3 regions of the Streptococcus sp. DTU_2020_1001019_1_SI_AUS_MUR_006 genome follow, and region 3 is predicted to be linked to each of the others. Evidence: predicted binding sites of a transcription regulator. Region 3 holds the regulator's gene; each other region holds the start of a gene.
The links. The regulator Rex, encoded in region 3, represses fermentation and respiration genes when NADH is low (regulators of the CRP and FNR family bind a similar motif). The targets are predictions, from matches to a motif close to TTGTGAANTANTTCACAA.

Region 1 (2,274 bases), 830 kb from region 3:
GCTAGGTAATCTCTAGCCCGAATCGGAGAAAAATAGTAGGTTTCCCCATCTCGTTCTGCTGTAAAAATCGCAGAGCGGTCGAGATAATCAAAGAAATCATCCTCATCTTTGAAGAGTCTGGCATTGACACCAACATTCTCTGGATAAATCCCATGCATGGAGTCTTCCCAAAAGATATCTCGTGAAATCTGAGTATCCCAGTCTGCTCCTGAAAACTCAGAATTGGCAAATAAGAAAGCTTTGGCTGCCTCAAGCTGAGTGAAAGCATTGATAACTCGTAAGTAGTTTGACTTCGAGACATCTAACTGAACTTGACTCCCACAGATAAATGCACCATAGGCTGGAAAGTCATGCAAAGAAACGGACTCCTGATTGTTGCCCATCTTCAGATAGTCCATCAACATCTGGTAACGCTGATAAGCGACAGGCAGATTATCATTGATATTCCAGTTAGGATGAATCCCCCAACCCTGAATCGCATGATCCTTTTCCCCAAGCTTTTCCTGAATCACCTTCATATAAGCTTGAAAGCGTTGGTCGATCTCTTGGATATTCCGAGCTCGACCAAAGGCAAACTCAAGTGTTGTGTAGGAAACCTCAAACAAAATACGATCTTGACTCACCGGTTCTACAAGCTGAATCGGATTTCCATCCTGGTCCTCCTTTTCAACTTCCAGACTGAGAGCGTCAACTAAAAAACGCATCAATTCCTTGCTGACTTCAATATCTGTAGGTTGGCCTTTCGTATGAACGATAGGAAACTCCAACTCAATACCGATGTAGAGCTCTGGATTTTCTTTGATATTCTTTAAATAGCGGTCTTTTAATAACTGAACTGAAGGGGACATACATACCTCTCATTCTAATTTCTCATACTAGAAAACAAATTACTCTCTATTATATCAAAAAGTCCTAGAGAAGGGCCTTAGAAAGTCTGTTTCAAGCTCGCTCCCTAGATTTAAGACCAAATAACTTCCTCTTTATATGGAATTTTATGACAAGACGTCAGATATCATTGTTCAATTTTCACAGTCTCATCAACTGGTTAAGCGATTACATATGTTTTTGCATCAAATCCCTTGTACTATATTAAATATAGTGATACAATTCACATATAGACAAAAAAGAGGGCAGTTCAAATTCGACTTCACTTGAATCATGAGTCAAGGCAAGCCCCTTTTCCTCTGCACCTCAACTACTAACCAAGGAGGATAGCTATGAAAGCTGTTGTTGTAAATCCAGAAAGCACTGGTGTTGCTATTGAAGAAAAAGTGCTCCGTCCGCTCGAAACTGGGGAGGCACTTGTTGAAGTTGAGTACTGTGGTGTTTGCCACACAGACCTCCACGTTGCCCATGGTGACTTTGGAAAAGTTCCAGGACGTGTTCTCGGTCACGAAGGTATCGGTATCGTCAAAGAAGTTGCTCCTGATGTTAAGAGCCTAAAAGTTGGCGACCGTGTTAGTGTTGCTTGGTTCTTTGAAGGTTGTGGCAAATGTGAATACTGTACAACTGGGCGCGAAACTCTTTGCCGCACAGTGAAAAATGCTGGCTACTCAGTTGATGGTGGTATGGCAGAACAATGTATCGTAACTGCAGATTATGCTGTTAAGGTTCCAGAAGGTCTCGATCCAGCCCAAGCTTCTTCAATTACTTGCGCTGGTGTTACTACCTACAAGGCTATCAAAGAAGCAAAAGTTGAACCAGGCCAATGGGTTGTACTCTATGGTGCTGGAGGGCTTGGTAACTTAGCTGTTCAATATGCTAAAAAAGTATTCAACGCTCACGTTATCGCAGTAGATATTAACAACGATAAACTTGCTCTAGCTAAAGAAGTTGGTGCTGATATCGTGATTAATGGTCTTGAAGTCGAAGATGTTCCAGGTCTTATCAAAGAAAAAACAAACGGTGGTGCTCACTCAGCTATCGTAACAGCTGTATCAAAAGTTGCCTTCAACCAAGCAGTTGACTCTGTTCGTGCAGGCGGTCGTGTAGTAGCTGTCGGACTCCCTTCAGAAATGATGGATCTAAGCATTGTCAAAACAGTTCTTGACGGTATTCAGGTCATCGGTTCCCTTGTTGGAACACGTAAAGATTTGGAAGAAGCCTTCCAATTTGGTGCTGAAGGTCTCGTTGTTCCAGTCGTTCAAAAACGTCCTGTCGAAGATGCCATTGCTGTCTTTGATGAAATGGCTGCCGGTACCATCCAAGGCCGCATGGTTCTAGACTTTACCCATTAAGATAAATAATAAATGCCAAAACGAGGTAGGGACAGAA
Region 2 (2,274 bases), 850 kb from region 3:
TATTTCTTAAGGGGGTTATCATTATGCCTAAGTATATTAAAGCTGATCAATTTTTCTATCCACATGGTATTCGTCGTGGAGGTTATTTGGAACTTATTGATGGCAAGTTTGGTAAGCATGTTGAAGAGATTTCTGAGGATGCCGAAATTATCGACTACTCTGGTTACAGCATTGCACCGGGTCTAGTTGATACTCACATTCACGGTTTCGGTGGTGTTGATGTTATGGATAACAATATTGAAGGTACACTTCATACGATGAGTGAAGGTCTTCTTAGTACTGGTGTTACTAGTTTTCTTCCAACTACTCTTACTTCATCATTTGAACAGTTACTAGCGGTTACTGAGAACATTGGTGCACGCTATCAAGAAGCATCTGGTGCTAAGATTCGTGGTATTTATTTTGAAGGACCTTACTTCACCGAAGAATTTAAGGGGGCTCAAAATCCTGCCTATATGAAAGATCCACGTATGGATGAATTCCGCGCTTGGCAAAAGGCTGCTAATGGTCTTCTTAATAAAATTGCTCTTGCACCTGAACGTGATGGTGTTGAGGATTTTGTACGTACAATTACTGGTGAAGGTGTAACTGTTGCTCTTGGTCACTCTAATGCTACCTTTGATGAAGCAAAAAAAGCTGTTGATGCTGGAGCTAGTGTATGGGTTCACGCATATAATGGAATGCGTGGCTTAACACACCGCGAACTTGGTATGGTTGGTGCTATGTATGAGTTACCACACACTTATGCAGAATTGATTTGTGATGGTCATCACGTGGATCCTAAGGCTTGCGAAATTCTTCTTAAACAAAAAGGAACTGAAAATATTGCCCTTATCACTGACTGTATGACAGCAGGTGGTTTGCAAGATGGTGATTATATGTTAGGGGAGTTTCCAGTTGTAGTTGCAAATGGGACTGCTCGCCTTAAATCTACAGGTAACTTGGCAGGTTCCATTCTCAAACTTAAAGATGGTTTGAAAAATGTCGTTGAGTGGGGAATTGCAAATCCTCATGAAGCAGTCATGATGGCTAGTCTGAACCCAGCTAAATCAGTTCATATCGATGACGTCTGTGGACAAATTCGTGAAGGCTACGATGCAGACTTTATCGTGCTAGATAAAGATTTGGAATTAGTAGCAACTTATCTAGATGGAGAAAAACGCTATCAAGCATAATCTAAAAAGTAGAAACGACTTTAGTTTCTACTTTTTTTAATAAATTCGTGAACACTTTCACATATTACTTGATTTTTATATTGAAAAGGCTTACAATTATGATATAAACAATACAAATAAAAAAGCGGAGGATTGCTTATGAAAGCTTATACTTACGTTAAACCAGGCCTTGCGTCATTTGTTGATGTTGACAAACCAGTTATTCGCAAGCCAACAGATGCTATTGTGCGTATCGTTAAGACTACTATTTGTGGTACAGACCTTCATATTATTAAAGGGGATGTTCCTGCTTGTAAGAGTGGAACAATCTTAGGACATGAAGGAATTGGTATTGTAGAGGAAGTTGGAGCAGGAGTTTCAAACTTCAAAAAAGGCGATAAGGTTTTGATTTCTTGTGTTTGTGCATGTGGCAAGTGTTACTATTGTAAAAAAGGAATCTATGCTCACTGTGAAGACGAAGGTGGATGGATTTTTGGACATTTGATTGACGGTATGCAAGCAGAATATCTTCGTGTGCCTCATGCTGATAATACTCTTTATCATACTCCATCTGACTTGTCTGATGAAGCCTTAGTTATGTTATCTGATATCTTGCCAACTGGCTATGAAATTGGTGTCTTAAAAGGGAAAGTTGAGCCTGGCTGTAGTGTAGCTATCGTTGGTTCAGGGCCAGTTGGGTTGGCAGCTCTTTTGACGGCACAATTCTATTCACCAGCTAAATTGATTATGGTGGACCTAGACGATAACCGTTTGGATACTGCAGTTTCTTTCGGTGCTACTCATAAGATTAATTCTTCAGACCCTGAAAAAGCAATACAAGAAATTTATGATTTGACAGATGGTCGAGGTGTAGATGTCGCTATTGAGGCGGTAGGAATTCCTGCAACGTTTGATCTCTGTCAAAAGATTATCGGTGTAGGTGGAACAGTAGCCAACTGTGGTGTGCATGGTAAACCAGTTCAGTTTGATTTGGACACTCTTTGGATTCGTAACATTAATGTTACTACTGGGTTGGTTTCTACCAATACAACTCCTCAGCTTTTGAAAGCCTTAGAAAGTCATAAAATTGAACCTGAAAAATTGGTAACTCATTATTTCA
Region 3 (2,274 bases):
TCAATGGCATTCGAAAAAACTATTAGTCTCAAAAATTGCCGTTACGATTACACACTTAGCCCAACTGTCAAAAAGTTTACTCTAAAAGATAACACTTTTTTTGAAACAAAGGTTGGTAACTATGAACTAACACGCCTTCTTGAGAAGGTTCCAAATAGTGGGGAAGGTTTCCAACTTAAGATTATCATCAACAAAGACTTAACTGGTGCAAAAATCAACATCACTGATAAATTTGGTCTACGTTTGGTTGATATCTTTAAGTCAGAAGAAACTCATATCCACCAAGAGAAATTCTACTTCTTGATGGACAGTCTTGTTGAACGTGGTGTTTTCACTAAAAGTGAAAGATAGAAGGTCCCTATGTTTCGATTAACCTATAAGGATACCTATCAAGTCGATCGCCTTTTAGAATACGAAGATTACGAAGCACTCATGCTGTCACTTTCAGGATGTGTGACTCTTCCAGATACGACCGTCATTACTTCACTTACCTATAAGGGGAAAGAAATATATCAAGGTCTTCTGGGAGATCTCTATCGTTTTCTATTTCACTATGATTTTACAAAGATAAACTAAGATTTTCTTAGTTTTTTCTTGTTTTTGTTGATTTTTTCACAATCTTTCTATAAAATAGTATTTAGAAAGGTTGTGATTTTGTGAAAGAAAAACAGTCTGCTATTCCAAAAGCAACAGCAAAGAGACTTTCTCTTTATTATCGTATCTTTAAAAGATTTCATGCAGAAAAGATTGAAAGAGCCAACTCAAAACAAATTGCCGAGGCCATTGGTATTGATTCTGCTACCGTTAGACGAGATTTTTCCTACTTTGGTGAACTTGGTCGCCGTGGATTTGGCTACGATGTCAAAAAACTAATGACGTTTTTTGCTGATCTTCTAAATGATAATTCTATTACAAATGTTATGTTGGTGGGTATTGGTAATATGGGGCACGCTCTCCTTCACTACCGTTTCCATGAACGAAACAAAATGAAAATTATTATGGCTTTTGATTTGGATGACCATCCTGAAGTTGGGACAAAAACTCCCGATGGAATTCCAATTTATGGAATCTCCCAAATCAAGGATAAAATAAAAAATGCAGATGTAAAAACTGCAATCTTAACTGTTCCGAGTGTCAAATCACAAGAAGTAGCTAATCTCCTTGTCGAAGCAGGTATTAAAGGAATTTTAAGCTTTTCACCCGTTCATCTCCAACTACCAAAAGATGTGGTGGCTCAATATGTGGATTTAACTAGTGAATTGCAAACTCTCCTCTATTTCATGAGAAAAGAGGATTAGAAAGCGAAAGCATTTATGAAAAAACCAGTTATTGGGATTACAGGAAACGAAAAAGCTCATCCTGATGATGAGCTTATGATGAGCTACGCAGCAAAAGGCTTTATTGAAGGCGTTAAAGACGCTGGAGGGATTCCCATCATCCTACCGATTGGTGATCAAGAAATGGCTAGCCACTATATCAGTATGATTGACAAGCTCATCTTGACAGGTGGACAAAATGTCGATCCAAAGTTCTACGGTGAGCCTAAAACAATCGATAGCGATGACTACCACCTTCAAAGAGATATTTTTGAGCTAGCTCTTATAAAAGAAGCCATCAAACAAAAGAAACCTATTTTCTCTGTTTGCCGTGGGACTCAACTCTTTAACGTTGCTATGGGTGGAACTTTGTATCAAGATATCGAAGACCACTGGCAGGATTGTTCTGCCGAGTACACAACACAACGTTTGGTAACAGAACCTGATACTGTTCTTCGAGAAATCTATGGAGAAATCTCCCATATCAACTCCTTCCACCACCAGAGTATCAAGGATTTAGCACCTAACTTAAAGATTGTAGCTCATGACCCTAAGGATGGCATTATTGAAGCTGTTATGAGTACAGATGATGTTTCCTTTCTCGGTGTTCAATGGCATCCGGAATTTCTTTTTGAAAATCGCCCCAAAGATAAAACACTTTTCGACTATGTCGTCAATGAACTCTAAGGCTACTAATAGGTTATTAAATCATGAATGAACTTAAAACACCTTCTACTCATGATATTTTGAGAGATTTAGAAGTTAATATTTTCACTTTTGTTAAGAGCAAGGAAATAGAAGTTTATTTTCAACTTTCTAATCTATACAGACTTTTAACAGCCGAAAGCTATCAAGCATTTTCTAAGGATAAAGAGAATCTTGATAAACTATCTCAAAAAGAAAAACAAAAGCAACTCAAAAAGTGGTCTAAAAAGGCAAAACCATTTTGTAAAAAAAC

Region 1: adhP (alcohol dehydrogenase AdhP) is a predicted target of Rex. The motif match lies at 1,097-1,114, and genes of this name have one in related genera.
Region 2: RRU92_RS03415 (zinc-dependent alcohol dehydrogenase family protein) is a predicted target of Rex. The motif match lies at 1,221-1,238, and genes of this name have one in related genera.

Annotation. Positions count from the first base shown of each region.
Region 1 covers NZ_CP135436.1:179,012-181,285, forward strand. The annotation lists gene RRU92_RS00915 (gamma-glutamylcysteine synthetase) at 1-848, opposite strand, end outside; gene adhP (alcohol dehydrogenase AdhP) at 1,218-2,237, shown strand.
Region 2 covers NZ_CP135436.1:667,211-669,484, forward strand. The annotation lists gene nagA (N-acetylglucosamine-6-phosphate deacetylase) at 24-1,175, shown strand; gene RRU92_RS03415 (zinc-dependent alcohol dehydrogenase family protein) at 1,314-2,274, shown strand, end outside.
Region 3 covers NZ_CP135436.1:1,513,176-1,515,449, reverse strand. The annotation lists gene RRU92_RS07330 (DUF1831 domain-containing protein) at 4-351, shown strand; gene RRU92_RS07325 (DUF4649 family protein) at 361-576, shown strand; gene RRU92_RS07320 (redox-sensing transcriptional repressor Rex) at 657-1,298, shown strand; gene RRU92_RS07315 (gamma-glutamyl-gamma-aminobutyrate hydrolase family protein) at 1,314-2,003, shown strand; gene RRU92_RS07310 (hypothetical protein) at 2,027-2,274, shown strand, end outside.